DNA from 3 places in the Nissabacter archeti genome. Region 1 is predicted to be linked to each of the others. Evidence: predicted binding sites of a transcription regulator. Region 1 holds the regulator's gene; each other region holds the start of a gene.

Region 1 (6,332 bases):
GCGCTGAAAGATGACACCAGCCAGCCAATCCATATCGACTCCGCCCAGCAGGCGCTGGACATGGAAGGCAACACCGTGACCTTTACCGGCAACGTGGTCGCCAAACAGGGCAGCATTGAGATCAAAGCCGACAAAGTGGTGGTGATCCGCCCGCAGGGCCAGCAAGGCAAAGAAGTGATCGAAGCCTACGGTAACCCGGTCACCTTCTTCCAGTTGCAGGAAAACGGCAAACCGGTGAAGGGCCACTCGCAGAAGATGCGTTATGAGCTGGCCAATGACTTCGTCACCCTGACCGGCAACGCCTATCTGGAGCAGCTGGACAGCAACGTGAAAGGTGACCGCATTACCTATCTGGTCCAAAAACAGCAGATGGAGGCCTTCAGTGATGAGGGCAAACGTGTTACCACTGTGTTAATCCCGACGCAGCTCCAGGACAAGGGCAACACGTCCGGCACCCAGAAGAAGAGTAACTGATTCGCTATGGCTACCTTAATCGCAGAAAAACTCGCCAAATCATATAAAAGCCGTAAAGTGGTGGAGGACGTCAGCCTGACGGTCAACTCCGGTGAGATTGTCGGGCTGCTCGGCCCGAACGGCGCCGGCAAGACCACCACCTTCTACATGGTGGTCGGCATCGTGCAGCGGGACGCCGGGCGGATCATCATCGATGACGAGGACATCAGCCTGCTGCCGTTGCACGCGCGTGCGCGCCGCGGCATCGGCTACCTGCCGCAGGAGGCCTCTATTTTCCGCCGCCTCAGCGTCTATAACAACCTGATGGCCGTGCTGGAAATCCGTGATGACCTCACCAGCGAGCAGCGCCGTGACCGCGCCGATGAGCTGATGGCAGAGTTCCACATCACCCATCTGCGCGACAGCCTGGGCCAGGCGCTCTCCGGCGGGGAACGCCGCCGGGTGGAGATCGCCCGTGCGCTGGCCGCCAACCCGAAATTCATCCTGCTGGATGAGCCTTTCGCCGGGGTTGACCCAATCTCGGTGATCGACATTAAAAAAATCATTGAGCACCTGCGCGACAGCGGCCTGGGCGTGCTGATTACCGACCACAACGTGCGGGAAACCCTCGACGTCTGTGAACGCGCCTATATCGTCAGCCAGGGGCACCTGATTGCCCACGGCTCACCCAGCGATATCCTGGCCGATGAGCAGGTAAAACGCGTCTACCTCGGCGAAGAGTTCCGCCTTTGATTGGCTGCTTCCGGCGCCGTTACCCGTAAGGACATTGAATCCATTCTATGAAGCAAGGTTTGCAACTCAGGCTTAGCCAGCAACTGGCCATGACTCCCCAGCTCCAGCAGGCCATCCGGCTGCTGCAGCTCTCCACGCTTGAACTGCAGCAGGAGATCCAACTGGCATTAGAGAGCAACCCGCTGCTTGAACAGACGGACATTCACGACGAAATCGACGCCAGGGAGAGCACCGACAGCGAGGCCCTCGACACCCGCGAAGCCCTCGAGCAGAAGGATATGCCCGAGGAGCTGCCGCTGGATGCCACCTGGGATGAGATCTACACCGCCGGCACCCCGTCCGGGACCGGCACCGACTACAGCGATGACGAGCTGCCGGTCTACCAGGGCGAAACCACCCAGACCCTTCAGGACTACCTGATGTGGCAGGTGGATCTCACCCCCTTCTCCGACACCGACGCCGCCATTGCCACCTCCATTGTGGATGCGGTGGACGATACCGGCTACCTCACCGCCACACTGGATGAGATCCTCGAAAGCATCGGCGACGACAACGTCACGATGGACGAAGTGGAAGCGGTGCTGAAACGCGTGCAGCGCTTCGACCCGATTGGCGTCGCCGCGCGTGACCTGCGCGACTGTTTGCTGATCCAGCTCTCGCAGTTTGTGCCCGGCCTCCCCTACCTGGCGGAAGCGAAACTGATTGTCAGCGAACACCTGGATCTGCTCGGCAATCACGATTTCAGGAGCTTAATGCGTTCGACCCGGCTAAAAGAGGATACACTTAAAGGGGCGATGCAGCTGATCCAGTCGCTGGACCCGCGCCCCGGCCAGTCGATCAACACCGGCGAATCAGAGTATGTGATCCCGGATGTGCTGGTGCGCAAGCATCAGGGTGTCTGGACGGTGGAGCTGAACGCGGACAGCGTGCCGCGCCTCAAAATTAACCAGCAGTATGCGGCGCTGGGCGGCTCCACCCGCAGCGACAGCGACGGCCAGTTCATCCGCAGCAACCTCCAGGAAGCCAAATGGCTGATCAAGAGCCTGGAGAGCCGCAACGAGACGCTGCTGAAAGTGACGCGCTGCATCGTGGAGCAGCAGCAGGCATTCTTTGAGAAGGGTGAAGAGTACATGAAACCGATGGTGCTGGCGGACATCGCCCAGGCCGTTGATATGCATGAGTCCACCATTTCCCGCGTGACTACGCAGAAGTTCCTGCACAGCCCGCGCGGCATTTTTGAACTGAAGTATTTCTTCTCAAGCCACGTGAGCACAGACAGCGGCGGCGAGGCGTCTTCTACCGCCATCCGTGCCCTGGTGAAGAAATTAATTGCGGCTGAAAACCCCGCGAAACCTCTGAGTGACAGCAAGCTGGCGACCCTGCTTTCCGACCAGGGGATCATGGTAGCCCGTCGTACTGTTGCAAAATACCGAGAGTCTTTGTCCATCCCGCCGTCGAACCAACGCAAACAACTGGTTTGACCTAAACAGAGAAGGAAGACATTATGCAGCTCAACATCACCGGACACCACGTTGAAATCACTGAGCCCCTGCGCGACTTTGTCACCACGAAATTTGCCAAGCTTGAGCAATTTTTCGACAGGATCAACCAGGTCTATGTGGTTCTCAGCATGGAGAAAGTGCACAAAATTGCCGAAGCAACGGTGCACGTGAATGGAGGCGAGTTGCACGCCACCTCGGAACATGAGGACATGTACGCGGCCATTGACGGCCTGATTGACAAGCTGTCCCGGCAGCTCAATAAACACAAAGACAAGCTAAAACAGCACTGAAACTCACTGTAGCCAGTTGCGCTACATCGCCTGACAATCGGCTCGTTGCCCTGCGGTAACGGGCCGATAAGCCATCAGGCGTGACCCGAGCGCTTAAGTGAAAGATGAGATGATAAACGATACGGTTATGCAGTTAAGCACTGTGCTCAGCGCAGAGTGCACCAAAAGCGGCGTCCACTGCTCCAGCAAGAAACGCGCCCTGGAAATCGTCAGCGAACTGGCCGCGAAACAGCTCAGCCTGCCGCCGCAGGTGGTGTTTGAGGCGGTACTGACCCGCGAGCGGATGGGCAGTACCGGCATCGGCAGCGGTATCGCGATCCCCCACGGCAAGCTGGAGGAGGACACGCTGCGCGCAGTGGGGGTCTTTATTCGCCTCGATCAGCCGATCCCGTTTGACGCCATCGACAACCAGCCGGTGGATCTGCTGTTTGCCCTGCTGGTCCCGGCCGATCAATGCAAAACCCATTTACATACCCTGTCGCTGGTGGCAAAACGGCTGGCGGACAAAAACGTCTGCCGCCGGTTGCGTGCCGCCCAGAGTGACGAAGAGCTGTACCAGATCATTACCGAATAGCCGGCAACGCCGGGCTCTGCCGCCGGCGCCGGTAATTAACATGCCAAGAGTGAATTGCCAGGGGGAGTGACACATGGTGCTGATGATAGTCAGCGGCCGTTCCGGTTCGGGTAAATCTGTTGCCTTGCGTGCGCTTGAAGATATGGGCTTTTACTGCGTCGATAACCTGCCGGTGGTTCTGCTGCCGCAGTTGGCGCACGCGCTGGTGGAACGCAACACCTCCGCCGCCGTCAGCATTGACGTGCGCAACATGCCGGAAACACCGGAAATCTTTGAGCACGCCATGTCCCAGCTGCCGGAGAGCTTTTCACCGCAACTGCTGTTCCTTGATGCGGACCGCAACACCCTGATCCGCCGTTACAGCGATACCCGTCGCCTGCATCCCCTCTCCGCCCGCAACCTGTCGCTGGAGAGCGCCATTGATGAGGAGAACGAGCTGCTGGAGCCGCTGCGCTCACGCGCCGATCTGCTGATCGACACCTCGGAGATGTCAGTGCATGAGCTGGCCGAAATGCTGCGTACCCGCCTGCTGGGCAAACGCGAGCGCGAGCTGACGATGGTGTTCGAATCCTTTGGCTTCAAGCACGGCATCCCGATTGATGCCGACTATGTGTTTGACGTACGTTTCCTGCCCAACCCGCACTGGGACCCGAAACTGCGCCCGATGACCGGCCTGGACCGCCCGGTCGCCGCCTTCCTTGACCGGCATACGGAAGTGCATAACTTCATTTACCAGACGCGCAGCTACCTTGAACAGTGGCTGCCGATGCTCGAAACCAATAACCGCAGTTACCTCACCGTCGCCATCGGCTGTACCGGCGGCAAGCACCGGTCGGTGTATGTGGCTGAGCAACTGGCGGATTATTTCCGTTCCCGCGGGAAGAACGTGCAATCCCGCCATCGCACGCTGGAAAAACGTAAATTATGACGGTGAAACACACGGTGGAGATCAAAAACCGGCTCGGCATGCACGCCCGGCCGGCGATGAAACTGTTTGAGCTGGTGCAGAGCTTTGACGCCGAAGTGATGCTGCGCAACGACGCAGGCATGGAGGCGGAGGCCAGCAGCGTGATCGCCCTGCTGATGCTCGACTCGCCCAAAGGCCAGCGCATTGAGATCGAGGCCACCGGCCCCGATGAGGTCAATGCGCTGAACGCGGTGGTGGAGCTGTTTAACTCCGGCTTCGACGAGGAGTAGCGGTTAAATCCGGCTCAGGCTTTCGCCGGCAATCGCTTTAAAGCTGGCAAAATCGCGGCTGGCGAGCAACCGGCTGGCCGAGCGCTCACGCACAAAGGTGACGAACAGGTCATAGATCGCCATCGCTTCCTCATAATCGGCTTTGCTTATCGCCAGCAGGAAAATCACCTGCGCCGTCTCCCCTTGCCCCCAGGCGATGCCCGGCGGGCAGAGCACCGTCACCACCACGGTTTTTTTCGCCTGTAACCCCAGCGCGTGCGGCAGCGCGATGCCCTCGCCCAGCATGGTAGAGACAATCGCCTCCCGCTCCGTGACCGAGGCGTAAAAATCGCCGTCCACCACCCCTTCCTGCTCCAGTTGGCCGCACACCCGGCGAAACAGTTCCTCCTGGCTCAGCGGCTGGTCGAGGATCAGGAAATGCCCGGCATCAAAAAACTTCTCCAGCATATAGGGGCGGGTGCGATCCACCAGCACCAGCTTGCCGAGCTGTTCCAATTGGAATTCGGTCGGGAACGGTGACATCACCACCACCGGTTTGTTGCGCTCCGCCAGCCGCGCCGTGGAGATCACAAAATCCTCGTCAATCTGGCTGAGCTGCTCATAGTCGCGCAGCGTGATGATGCGGGTGATCTCCAGCTGCGGGTATTTGCGGCTGACCTGCGCCTGGATCATGCGGATGGTGGAATTGCCGGTGTCGCACACCAGCAGCACCTGCGGGTGGCGCTGGTAGCCGATGTTGTAGTGGCGCTCCAGCCCGACGCCGATGTGCAGCACCAGAAACCCGATCTCGTTTTCGCTCAGGCTGTAGGGGGTATATTTTCCCCAGCTTGACAGGGCCGCCAGCGTGACGTCATAGGCCATCGGGTAGTGCTGTTTGATGTTCGCCAGCAGCGGGTTCGGGATGGCTATCTGGTATTTCACCCGGGTGATCATGGTTTTGATGTGCGTCAGCAGGTCGGCGCGCAACTGCTCGTCACCCTGCAAATCGTAGTTATAGTGCGCATTGATGTAAGAGAGCAGGTAATCCACCAGCGCCTCCTCATCGTCGGCATTGATCTCCGTAGGCTGCACCGCCTGGACGCGCCGTGCAGCGATGTTTACCCGCAGGTACGCCTCCTCCGCCGGGGCAATCTCCTTCCCTGCCCACTGGCGCAACTGGGCCGCCAGCGCTGAGGAGACCTGCCGCACCGCCTCATCCCCTTCGTCGGCCTGGAAATCGGAGAGCGGGTAGCCGTCACAAATGCGCCGGAGCGCCACCGCGCAGTAAAGCGCCAGATAGTGCTCGCCCTCGTCCGTCAACCGGATCCCCGCCTGTGACACGCCCTGATGCAGCGCGGCGGCCAGCGCCGGCATCTGCGCCACTGCCAGCACCGCCGGTGAATGCAGCAGCCCGGCGCTGTGTTCATCCTGCCGCTGGAACAGCAGATCGGTCAGGCAGGCGCGGATCGCCACTTCGCTGCCGAACAGTTTCATGCCGTAGCGCGGTTTGGTTTCAATCGTCAGCGGGTAACGGCTGAGATACTCCCGCACCTCCGCCATGTCACTTTGCAGCGTGCCGCGGCT
Region 2 (6,332 bases), on a different contig from region 1:
TCGGTATGGCTAACCTGCTGGCAATCGGCGGCGGCAGCTGGCTGGTGGTGCACGGCACGTTAACGCTGGGGCAACTGACCAGTTTTGTGATGTATCTGGGGCTGATGATCTGGCCGATGCTGGCGCTGGCCTGGATGTTTAACATCGTTGAACGCGGCAGTGCCGCTTACAGCCGCATCCGCAGCCTGCTGAAAGAAGCGCCTTCAGTCACGGACGGTGACCAGCCGCTGCCGGCCGGGCGCGGTGAGTTGCAGGTGCGCATTGTGCAGTTCCACTATCCGGAAAACAGCCATGCAGCGCTGCATGATGTCAGCTTCCGCCTGCAACCGGGGCAGATGCTTGGTTTGTGCGGCCCGACCGGTGCCGGAAAAAGCACCTTGTTGGGGCTGGTGCAGCGCCAGTTTGACGTCAGCGAAGGGGAGATCCGTTATCACGGCCTGACGCTCCAGACGATCAAACTGGACGACTGGCGCGGGCGGCTGGCGGTCGTCAGCCAGACACCGTTCCTGTTCTCTGACAGCGTGGCGCAAAATATCGCGCTGGGCCGCCCGGAAGCCACCCCGGCACAAATTGAGCAGGCGGCGCGGCTGGCCAGCGTCCATGATGACATCCTGCGTCTGCCGCAAGGCTATGAAACGGAAGTGGGCGAACGGGGGGTAATGCTCTCCGGCGGGCAGAAACAGCGTATTGCCATCGCCCGCGCACTGCTGCTGGAGGCGGAGATCCTGATTCTGGATGACGCGCTTTCCGCCGTGGATGGCCGCACTGAACATGACATCCTCAATAACCTGCGGCAGTGGGGCAGCAACCGCACGGTGATCATCAGCGCGCACCGTCTTTCGGCCCTGACAGAGGCCAATGAGATTCTGGTGCTTAACCAGGGCACGGTGATGCAGCGCGGTGATCATGACACGCTGGCTGCCCAGCCGGGCTGGTACCGTGATATGTACCGCTATCAACAACTTGAAGCAGCCCTGGATGAACCGGCGCTGCCGGCAGAGCAGAAGGAGGCCGGTGATGCCTAAATTCCAGTCAATGTGGCCGACCCTGAAACGCCTGCTGGCGTACGGCTCCCCTTACCGCAAGCCGCTGGGGCTGGCAGTCCTGATGCTGTGGGTGGCGGCGGCGGCTGAAGTCGGCGGGCCGTTGCTGATCAGCTATTTCATCGACCATGTGGTCGCCCGCGGCAGCCTGCCGCTCGGGCTGGTGGCCGGGCTGGCCGCCGGGTATATCCTGCTCAACCTGTTGGCGGCGGCCCTGCACTATTTCCAGTCCATCCTGTTTAACCGGGCGGCGGTCGGGGTGGTGCAGACGCTCAGGATCGATGTGATGGATGCGGCATTACGTCAGCCGCTGAGTGAGTTTGATATTCAGCCGGTAGGCCAGCTTATCTCGCGGGTCACCAATGACACGGAAGTGATCCGCGATCTCTATGTCACGGTGGTCTCCACGGTACTGCGCAGTGTGGCCCTGATCAGCGCCATGCTGGTGGCGATGTACAGCCTGGACTGGCGCATGGCGTCGGTTGCGGTCTGCATCTTCCCGGCGGTGCTGGTGGTGATGATGCTCTACCAGCGTTACAGCACCCCGGTTGCCCGCCGGGTGCGCGGTTATCTGGCGGACATCAATGACGGCTTTAATGAAGTGATCAACGGCATGAGCGTGATCCAGCAATTCCGGCAACAGGCGCGGTTTGCCGAGCGCCTGAGTGCCGCAAGCTGGGCGCATTACCATGGCCGGATGCAGACGCTGCGTATTGAAGGTTTTCTGCTGCGCCCGCTCCTGAGCCTGTTCTCCACCATGGTGTTGTGCGGGTTGCTGATGCTGTTTGGCTTCAGCGCTGTCGGCAGTGTGGGCGTGGGGGTGCTGTATGCCTTTATCAACTATCTGGGGCGGCTGAATGAACCCCTGATTGAGCTCACGTCCCAGCAGTCTATCCTGCAACAGGCGGTGGTGGCCGGTGAACGCATCTTTGAGTTGATGGACCGGGTTCAGCAGCAGTATGGCGGCGACGATCGCCCGCTGACCAGCGGTTGCATTGAGATTGATGATGTCAGCTTCGCCTACCGTGATGATAAAAAGGTGCTGGAACATATCTCACTGGTGGTGCCGTCACGCGGGTTTGTGGCGCTGGTCGGCCATACCGGCAGCGGCAAAAGCACACTGGCCAATTTGCTGATGGGCTATTACCCGCTGAGTGAGGGGCAGATCCGGCTGGACGGGCGGCCGCTTTCGTCATTATCCCACCGGGCGCTGCGCCAGGGCGTGGCGATGGTGCAGCAAGACCCGGTGGTGCTGGCTGAGTCCGTTTATGCCAACGTGACGCTGGGGCGTGAAATCGATGAACAGGAAGTCTGGCTGGCGCTGGAAACCGTTCAGCTGGCGGATCTGATCCGTGAGATGCCGGAAGGCATCCACACGCGGTTGGGTGAGCAGGGGAATAACCTCTCTGTTGGGCAAAAACAGTTGCTGGCCATGGCGCGGGTGCTGGTGCAGGCCCCGCAGATCCTGATTCTGGATGAAGCGACCGCCAACATCGATTCCGGCACTGAACAGGCCATCCAGCGGGCGTTGCGGGCAATCCGTGAGCGCACCACGCTGGTGGTGATTGCCCACCGGCTCTCTACCGTAGTGGATGCCGACACCATTCTGGTGTTGCACCGCGGGCAGGCGGTTGAAAAGGGCACCCATGCCCGGCTGCTGGCACAACAGGGCCGCTACGCCCAGATGTACCAGATGCAACTGGTCGGGGAGCAACTGGACGCAGAGACCGCGCAACCCGCGGCCGCCACCGCCCCGCAGGTGCCGGTTTCTTCCTGATGTATTTTGGCGGGGCCCGTTTGTGGGCCTCGCTATTCCTTCGTTATTCCCTCCCTGCTTTCTTCTGTTTGCTGTTCCGCCCGCTTTCGCACCATGATCAGGCAACCGTTCCGCCTGAAACGCTGCTGTTGCACTTTCTGAAGGCGCATTGCACTAAAAGGAGGCGGGTCTATTCTTTCCTTGGGACGCCTTAAGTCAAATTACGCCGCCCGGTTCTGCGGCCTATGGCTGGTGACGCCCTAATCCCCTCTATTCACACGCAAAATCATTTATGGCACACCCTTTGCTTTAAACAGATGTATCGGGCGCATGTTTAACGCGACAGGGCTCTTACTTCGAGGAGTGGCAATATGAAGCTGGTTACCGTGGTGATCAAACCATTCAAACTGGAAGATGTGCGTGAAGCGCTCTCTTCTGTAGGCATTCAGGGGCTGACCGTAACGGAAGTCAAAGGCTTTGGTCGCCAGAAAGGACATGCGGAGCTTTATCGCGGTGCGGAGTACAGCGTTAACTTCCTGCCGAAAGTCAAAATTGATATCGCTATCGCCGATGACCAGCTGGATGAAGTGATTGATGTGATTAGTAAAGCGGCTTACACCGGCAAGATTGGTGACGGCAAAATTTTCGTTGCGGAGTTGCAGCGTGTGATTCGTATTCGTACCGGCGAAACTGACGAAGCAGCATTGTAATTTCAGGCTCAGGTGTGTGACTTAGGGGTGGATTGATAATGAAAAAACTTTTATCCATGATGGGCCTTGGCGCGGCAGCCATGATGCCGTCACTGGCGATGGCGGCCGCGCCGGTCGTCGCAGATAAAGCGGACAACGCCTTTATGATGATTTGCACCGCGTTGGTGCTGTTCATGACGGTGCCGGGCGTGGCGCTGTTTTACGGCGGCCTGCTGCGCTCTAAAAACGTGCTGTCGATGCTGACGCAGGTCATGGTGACGTTTGCGCTGGTGTGCGTACTCTGGATGCTGTACGGCTACAGCCTGGCATTCAGCGAGGGGAACGCCTTCTTTGGCGGCTTCCAGACAGCCCTGCTGAAAGGCATCACCGTTGACAGCCTGAGCGGCACCTTTGCTCAGTTTATCCATGTGGCTTTCCAGTGCTCCTTCGCCTGTATCACCGTGGCGCTGATTGTGGGCGGCTTTGCTGAACGCGTGCGGTTCTCAGCGGTACTGATTTTCACCGTGATTTGGCTGACTTTCTCCTACCTGCCCATCGCGCATATGGTGTGGGGCGGTGGTTTCCTGGCGGCGGATGGCGCGCTGGACTTCGCCGGCGGCACCGTGGTGCACATCAACGCCGCGATTGCCGGCCTGGTCGGGGCTTACCTGCTGGGCAAACGTGCCGGTTTCGGTAAAGAAGCGTTCAAACCTCACAACCTGCCGATGGTATTCACCGGCGCCAGCATCCTTTATGTCGGCTGGTTTGGCTTCAACGCCGGTTCCGCCAGTGCCGCCAACGGCATTGCCGCGCTGGCATTCGTTAATACCGTGATGGCAACGGCGGGGGCGATTCTCTCCTGGATTCTGGTGGAGTGGATGGTACGCGGTAAGCCTTCCCTGCTGGGTGCCTGCTCCGGCTGCATCGCCGGGCTGGTGGCCATTACCCCGGCGGCCGGGTATGTGGGCGTCGGCGGCGCGCTGATTATCGGGCTGGTGGGCGGTGTGGCAGGCCTGTGGGGCGTGGTGATGCTTAAACGCTGGCTCCATGCGGATGATACCTGCGACGTATTCGGCGTGCATGGCGTGTGTGGTATCACAGGCTGCATCCTGACCGGCGTGTTTACCTCCTCGTCCCTGGGCGGCGTAGGCTATGCCGAAGGCGTCACGATGGGGCATCAGGTCTGGGTTCAGTTGTTCAGCGTGGGCCTGACGCTGGTCTGGTCAGGGGTTGTGGCCTTTATCGGCTATAAAATTGCTGATATGGTGGTGGGGCTGCGCGTTCCGGAAGATCAGGAGCGTGAAGGCCTGGATGTAAACAGCCACGGCGAGAATGCGTATAACCAGTGATGGTGGGCGTAATAAAGAGAGCAGTGCGCTAAAAAATAAGAAAAACAGGTGTGACCGGCATCGGGTGAGATTCCCACCCTGTGCCGGATAATCCGCCGGATAACATGCAAAAACAACACAGAACGTAAAACATATAATGATGATAGAAGGGCGGTGGCGTAATCCACCGCCCTTTTTTTATCACGGCCAGAAGGCCGCGCCCGGCCGGGGATTAGCTGTGGCGGCGGATCACGCCTTCTTGTACCGTAGACGCGACCAGCACGCCGTCCCGGGTATAGAACTGCCCGCGCACAAAGCCACGCGCGCCGGAGGCGGAGGTGCTTTCCACCGCATACAGCAACCAGTCATCCAGGCGGAACGGGCGATGGAACCACATGGAATGGTCGATGGTCGCAACCTGCATACCCGGTTCAAGGAACCCTACACCGTGGGGTTGCAACGCAGTGGGCAGGAAGTTGAAGTCAGACGCGTAACCCAGCAGATATTGGTGGGTGCGCAGGTCGTCCGGCATCTCACCATTGGCGCGGAACCAGACATGGCGTTGCGGTTCCGCCACTGCGCCCTGCAACGGGTTATGGAACGCCACCGGGCGCATTTCAATCGGCCGCTGGCTCAGGAATTTATCCCGCACTTTTTCCGGGATCAGATGCGCAAACTTCTGGGCAATCTCCGATTCCGACATCAGCGCTTCCGGCGGCGGCACCTCCGGCATGGTGTTCTGGTGCTCAAACCCGCTCTCCAGGCACTGGAAAGAGGCGGTCATGTAGAAAATAGGTTTGCCGTTCTGTACCGCTTTCACCCGACGGGCGCTGAAACTGTTACCGTCACGCAGGATTTCAACGTCATAAATAATCGGCTTGCTGCTGTCACCAGGGCGCAAAAAGTAGCTGTGGAAGGAGTGAATGCCGCGCTCCGCCGGTACCGTCTGTTTGGCGGCATACAGTGCCTGACCGACCACCTGGCCGCCAAAAACCTGACGCAGGCCAAGATCTTCACTCTGGCCGCGGAACAGCCCCTCTTCAATTTTTTCCAGATCGAGCAGATCCAGTAAATTTTTTAATGCCTGACTCATGGGGGGATCTCATTCAGGGGGAATAACGTGGGCAAACAGGCGGGCCGGTTTCAGCCTGCACGCGTGCCCTTTTACAGACATAGCCCAAGCAGCCACAGTCCTTCTTTAGATAGTAGTGGATTTGGCAGGGGGGAAGAAGGGCGGCGGGGAGGGGGCGGCAGGAATTTTTCAGGGTTATGTGCCACAATTATCACGTGAAGTGGTTAAAGCCACTATCCCGACGCTGGTGTTAGATGCCGGTAAAGAGGTAATCATAACAAGGAGTGCAATTGATGAAACTTTGGCAGATTGTAGGTGGAACCGCGCTGTCTTTGACCCTGGCTGGATGTGCGTCTCAATCGGCACCTCCTCCGTCACCGCCGCCGGGTAATGGTGCGCCATCGACCGCGGCTATTCAGCAGCCTTCCGTCAACGGGACAATTA
Region 3 (6,332 bases), on a different contig from region 1:
CCGGTCAGGCAGTTCACGGTCAGGTCGTTGGAGCGTGAGTGAATACCGATGATCTGGCCTTCATACACTTCCGCACCGTGGCCGAGGAACAGCTTACCGCGATCCTGCAGGCCGAACAGGGCGAAGGCCACTGCTTTACCCTGGCCGTTGGAGATCAGCACGCCGTTCTGGCGCTGGCCCACTTCGCCCGGACGCACATCGTCGTAGTGGCTGAAGGTGGAGTACAGCAGGCCGGTACCGGAAGTCATGGTCATGAATTCGTTACGGAAGCCGATCAGGCCACGGCTTGGGATCACGTAGTCGAGACGTACGCGGCCTTTGCCATCCGGATCCATGTTTTTCAGGTCGCCTTTACGCTCACCCATCGCCTGCATTACAGAACCCTGGTGGGTTTCTTCGATGTCCAGCGTTACGTTTTCGAATGGCTCCTGCTTACGGCCTTCGAATTCGCGGAAGATAACTTTCGGACGGGATACCGCCAGCTCGTAACCTTCACGACGCATGTTTTCGATCAGAACCGACAGGTGAAGCTCACCACGGCCGGACACGCGGAAGGCGTCAGCGTCTTCGGTTTCTTCAACACGCAGGGCCACGTTGTGCACCAGCTCTTTGTTCAGGCGCTCCAGGATCTGGCGCGACGTCACGAACTTACCTTCTTTACCGCAGAACGGCGAGGTGTTGACGTTGAAGAACATGGTCACGGTCGGCTCATCTACGCTCAGTGCCGGCAGCGCTTCCACATTCTGCGTGTCACAGATGGTGTCAGAGATGTTCAGCTCGCCCAGGCCGGTAATCGCGATGATGTCGCCGGCTTCAGCCACGTCAGTCTCGATACGCTCCAGGCCGAGGTGGCCCAGCACTTTACCGACTTTCGCGTTGCGGGTTTTACCTTCGCTGTCCACGATGGTGACCTGCTGGTTCGGCTTCACTTTACCGCGCTTGATGCGGCCGATGCCGATAACACCCAGATAGTTGTTGTAGTCCAGCTGCGAGATCTGCATCTGCAGCGGCGCGTCAACTTCCACCTGCGGCGGGGAAACGCGGTCAACAATCGCCTGGTACAGCGGGGTCATGTCGTCGGCCATGTCAGTGTGATCCAGGCCGGCGATACCATTCAGCGCAGACGCATAAATGACCGGGAAGTCCAGCTGCTCGTCGGTGGCGTCGAGGTTAACGAACAGGTCGAAGACCTGATCAACAACCCAGTCAGGACGCGCGCCCGGACGGTCAACTTTGTTGATAACTACAATCGGCTTCAAACCGTGGGCAAAGGCTTTCTTGGTTACGAAGCGGGTTTGCGGCATAGGGCCATCCATCGCGTCTACAACCAGCAGCACCGAATCCACCATGGACATGACGCGCTCTACTTCACCACCGAAGTCGGCGTGCCCTGGGGTATCAACGATGTTGATACGGTAGTCATTCCATTTGATGGCGGTGTTTTTCGCGAGGATGGTAATCCCACGCTCTTTCTCCAAATCGTTGGAGTCCATCACGCGCTCAGTCGCTTCGGTACGGGCATCAAAAGTACCGGACTGTTGCAGGAGTTTATCAACCAGGGTGGTCTTTCCATGGTCAACGTGCGCGATGATGGCGATGTTACGCAAATTTTCGATCACAGCTTTGCCTCAGGCATTTAGAAATAACGCGCTATTGTACACGTATTAAGCGAGGTACTAAACAAGATCACAGCACTCTGTGTAAAACAACCTGAGTCCGGTTAGTTTGTGATCCCTTTCACGGTGCAATGATCGCAAAATGAGCCGATTGCGCACCAAAACAGCGCACACTTTTTGCCCATATGCACTATTTTAGTGCAAAAAACCCGTTATGGTGCATACTTGAACCAGCAGAAAGGCACGAAAAGAGGGATAATTCACCGATCATAAAAGTTGGCACACTTCTCGCTTAACTACAGCAAGAGCGAAAAAAGTCTGATCAGGGTGAAAACGCCTTACAAAAGGTGAGCCGCCAGTCTGTTACGGTACTTCGTTCCACGACGACAAAAAAATCCGGGAGAAACTAGTATGTCCGCTGAACACGTTTTGACGATGCTGAATGAGCATGAAGTGAAATTCGTTGACTTGCGTTTCACTGATACCAAGGGTAAAGAACAGCACGTCACGATTCCAGCCCACCAGGTCAATGCCGACTTCTTCGAAGAAGGCAAAATGTTTGATGGTTCCTCCATCGGTGGCTGGAAAGGCATCAATGAGTCCGACATGGTTCTGATGCCGGATGCCAGCACCGCGGTGCTTGATCCGTTCTACGAAGAATCTACCCTGATTATTCGCTGCGACATCCTGGAGCCGGGCACCATGCAGGGCTATGACCGCGACCCGCGTTCTATCGCCAAACGTGCTGAAGAGTTCCTGCGCTCATCCGGTATTGCCGACACCGTGCTGTTCGGGCCGGAGCCGGAATTCTTCCTGTTCGACGACGTGCGTTTCGGCAGCAGCATCGCCGGCTCTCATGTCGCCATCGATGACATCGAAGGCGCGTGGAACTCCTCAACCAAATACGAAGGCGGCAACAAAGGCCACCGTCCGGCTGTGAAAGGGGGTTACTTCCCGGTTCCGCCGGTCGACTCCTCCCAGGATCTGCGCTCTACCATGTGCCTGACCATGGAAGAGATGGGCCTGGTGGTTGAAGCTCACCACCACGAAGTGGCGACCGCCGGTCAGAACGAAGTGGCAACCCGCTTCAACACCATGACCAAGAAAGCGGACGAAATCCAGATTTACAAATACGTGGTACACAACGTGGCCCACGCATTCGGCAAAACCGCGACCTTCATGCCGAAACCGATGTTTGGTGATAACGGCTCCGGTATGCACTGCCACATGTCACTGTCCAAAAACGGCAACAACCTGTTTGCCGGTGACAAATACGGCGGCCTGTCTGAAATGGCGCTGTTCTACATCGGCGGCATCATCAAACATGCGAAAGCGATCAACGCCTACGCCAACCCGACCACCAACTCTTACAAGCGTCTGGTCCCAGGTTATGAAGCCCCGGTGATGCTGGCCTACTCTGCCCGTAACCGTTCTGCGTCCATCCGTATCCCGGTGGTGGCCAGCCCGAAAGCACGCCGCATTGAAGCCCGCTTCCCGGACCCGGCTGCCAACCCGTACCTGGCGTTCGCTGCCCTGCTGATGGCCGGCCTTGACGGCATCATCAACAAGATCCACCCGGGCGATGCGATGGACAAAAACCTGTATGACCTGCCGCCGGAAGAAGAAGCAGAAATTCCAAAAGTGGCCGGTTCACTGGAAGAAGCGCTGGCTTGCCTGAGCGAAGACCGCGAATTCCTGACCCGTGGCGGCGTATTCACCGATGACTCCATCGATGCCTACATCGACCTGCGCAAAGAAGAGATGGACCGCGTACGCATGACGCCGCACCCGGTTGAGTTCGAACTCTACTACAGCGTTTAAAACAACAGCGTTTAAAACGACAGCGTTTAAAACGACCGCCTTTAAAAGGGCGGCGTTTTAAACAACAGAGTAAAACCACGGCGTGTCATCCATCACGCCGGGTCAGACGATTTTTTGTTGCCGTGGAAACTTTCAGCCCATCTCCGGATGGGCTTTTTTCTCCACGCGCTTCCCCGCCCAACGCCGCCATCCGGTAAATGTTACCCCGTGGTCAGGCGACGTGCACCATACAGGTGCAGGAGACTGCTTTTATGGCAACTGGCAAGCTGCCCGATGCTGGGCAGATCCTGAATTCTCTTATCAACAGCATTCTGCTGCTGGATGAAGAGTTAGCCGTTCATTACGCCAACCCGGCCGCACAACAACTGCTGGCGCAGAGTTCGCGCAAACTTTTTGGTACCCCCCTGCCGGAACTACTGGGCTACTTTTCGCTTAACATCGAGTTAATGCGTGAAAGCCTGAATGCCGGGCAAGGGTTCACCGATAATGAAGTGACGCTGGTAGTGGATGGCCGAGCGCATATCTTCTCACTGACCGCACAGGCGTTACCGGAAGGCTTTATCCTGCTGGAACTGGCCCCGATGGATAACCTGCGCCGCCTGAGCCAGGAACAATTGCAGCACGCCCAGCAGGTCGCCGCGCGTGATCTGGTCCGCGGGCTGGCACATGAGATTAAAAACCCCCTCGGCGGTTTACGCGGCGCAGCACAGCTGTTGTCAAAAGCGCTGCCCGACCCCTCTCTCAACGAGTACACCAGGGTGATTATCGAACAGGCCGACCGCCTGCGGAACCTGGTGGACAGATTGCTGGGGCCACAACGGCCGGGGCAACACATTACCCAAAGTATTCATCAGGTTGCAGAGCGCGTTTGCCAGCTGGTGTCGCTGGAGAAGCCGGATAACGTCGCCCTGATCAAGGATTACGACCCCAGCCTGCCGGAGCTGGCGCACGATCCCGACCAGATTGAACAGGTGCTGTTGAATATTACCCGCAATGCCCTGCAGGCATTGGGGGAACAGGGCGGCACCATCACGATCCGTACCCGCACGGCTTTCCAGATTACCTTGCATGGCGTGCGTTACCGTCTGGCCGCCCGTATTGATATTGAGGATGACGGCCCCGGCGTGCCCTCGCTGTTGCAGGACACGCTGTTCTACCCAATGGTGAGCGGCCGCGAAGGCGGCACCGGCCTTGGCCTCTCCATTGCACGGAATCTGATTGACCAGAATTCAGGGAAAATTGAATTTAACAGTTGGCCGGGTCATACCGAATTTTCGGTTTACCTGCCTATTCGCCAGTGAGGTTTGTTATGCAACGAGGGATAGTCTGGATCGTCGATGACGATAGCTCCATCCGTTGGGTGCTTGAACGTGCGCTCACCGGCGCGGGTTTAAGCTGTGCGACGTTTGACAGCGGCAATGCGGTGCTGGATGCCATCGCCACCCAAACCCCTGACGTTTTGCTGTCTGATATCCGGATGCCCGGCATGGATGGACTGGCATTACTGAAGCAGATTAAACAGCGCCACCCGATGCTGCCGGTGATCATTATGACGGCGCATTCAGACCTGGACGCTGCCGTCAGCGCCTACCAGCAGGGCGCGTTTGACTACCTGCCCAAACCGTTTGATATCGATGAGGCGGTGGCGCTGGTGGAACGCGCCATCAGCCATTATCAGGAGCAGCAACAGCCGGCCCGCAGCCAGCCGGTGAGCGGGCCGACGGCAGACATCATCGGTGAAGCGCCGGCGATGCAGGATGTGTTCCGCATCATCGGCCGTCTGTCGCGATCGTCAATCAGCGTGCTGATTAACGGCGAATCCGGCACCGGTAAAGAGCTGGTGGCCCATGCACTGCACCGCCACAGCCCGCGCGCCAAGTTGCCGTTTATCGCGCTGAATATGGCGGCGATCCCGAAAGACCTGATTGAGTCTGAGCTGTTCGGCCATGAGAAAGGGGCATTTACCGGTGCCAACCAGATTCGGCAGGGACGGTTTGAGCAGGCTGACGGCGGCACGCTGTTCCTGGATGAAATCGGGGATATGCCGCTGGATGTGCAGACCCGCCTGCTGCGCGTACTGGCGGATGGCCAGTTCTACCGTGTGGGCGGCTATGCGCCGGTCAAAGTCGATGTGCGCATCATCGCCGCAACGCACCAGAACCTTGAAATGCGGGTGCAGGAAGGGAAATTCCGTGAAGACCTTTTCCACCGCCTGAATGTTATCCGGGTGCATCTGCCGCCGCTGCGCGACCGCCGGGAGGATATCCCACGGCTGGCACGTTATTTCCTGCAGGATGCCGCCAAAGAGCTGGGCGTAGAGGCCAAAAACCTGCACCCGGAAACCGAGGCCGCCCTGACGCGGTTACCGTGGCCGGGCAACGTGCGCCAGCTGGAAAACACCTGCCGCTGGCTGACGGTGATGGCCGCCGGGCAAGAAGTGCTGATCCAGGACCTGCCGGGTGAGCTGTTTGAAACCAGCGCCCCGGAGAGCGGCGGCCAGAGCCTGCCGGACAGCTGGGCCACGCTGCTGGCGCAGTGGGCCGATCGCGCCCTGCGTTCCGGTCATCAGAATTTGCTGTCTGAAGCGCAACCAGAGATGGAGCGTACCTTGCTGACCACCGCCCTGCGCCATACCCAGGGGCATAAGCAGGAAGCGGCGCGCCTGCTGGGCTGGGGCCGTAACACGCTGACGCGTAAGCTGAAAGAGCTGGGCATGGAGTAAGCCGGGCCGGAGTAAAAAAGAGGGGGCACTGACGCGCATTTTTCCGTGTGCCCGCGCTTTACAACCCGATGCGCCGGATTATGATAAGGGCGCTAAATCGGGAGATAGTCGATGCTGAATTCACTTTTTGCATGGGTATCGCAAGGCGCGGACGTCACATCAGCCGCTGTCAG

What was found. Region 1 encodes sigma-54, which starts transcription at its own class of promoters, with help from an activator protein. Its sites were predicted from a motif close to GTTGGCACANNTTTCGCTNT; they were not measured.
Region 2: the regulator sigma-54 is predicted to act here: its motif matches at 3,091-3,110, upstream of glnK (P-II family nitrogen regulator).
Region 3: the regulator sigma-54 is predicted to act here: its motif matches at 1,892-1,911, upstream of glnA (glutamate--ammonia ligase).

What each region holds. Positions count from the first base shown of each region.
Region 1 covers NZ_JAERKB010000011.1:143,492-149,823, reverse strand. Annotated here, with positions in the region: gene lptA (lipopolysaccharide ABC transporter substrate-binding protein LptA) at 1-474, shown strand, start outside; gene lptB (LPS export ABC transporter ATP-binding protein) at 481-1,206, shown strand; gene rpoN (RNA polymerase factor sigma-54) at 1,254-2,687, shown strand; gene hpf (ribosome hibernation promoting factor) at 2,711-2,998, shown strand; gene ptsN (PTS IIA-like nitrogen regulatory protein PtsN) at 3,096-3,572, shown strand; gene rapZ (RNase adapter RapZ) at 3,646-4,500, shown strand; gene npr (PTS phosphocarrier protein NPr) at 4,497-4,769, shown strand; partial or broken gene JK232_RS16375 (BglG family transcription antiterminator) at 4,773-6,077, opposite strand; partial or broken gene JK232_RS23085 (BglG family transcription antiterminator) at 6,176-6,332, opposite strand, start outside.
Region 2 covers NZ_JAERKB010000003.1:165,387-171,718, forward strand. Annotated here, with positions in the region: gene JK232_RS05160 (SmdA family multidrug ABC transporter permease/ATP-binding protein) at 1-1,025, shown strand, start outside; gene JK232_RS05165 (SmdB family multidrug efflux ABC transporter permease/ATP-binding protein) at 1,018-2,820, shown strand; gene glnK (P-II family nitrogen regulator) at 3,171-3,509, shown strand; gene amtB (ammonium transporter AmtB) at 3,548-4,837, shown strand; gene tesB (acyl-CoA thioesterase II) at 5,049-5,909, opposite strand; gene JK232_RS05185 (YbaY family lipoprotein) at 6,182-6,332, shown strand, end outside.
Region 3 covers NZ_JAERKB010000016.1:101,742-108,073, forward strand. Annotated here, with positions in the region: gene typA (ribosome-dependent GTPase TypA) at 1-1,619, opposite strand, end outside; gene glnA (glutamate--ammonia ligase) at 2,028-3,437, shown strand; gene glnL (nitrogen regulation protein NR(II)) at 3,689-4,738, shown strand; gene glnG (nitrogen regulation protein NR(I)) at 4,747-6,159, shown strand; gene JK232_RS20135 (YshB family small membrane protein) at 6,271-6,332, shown strand, end outside.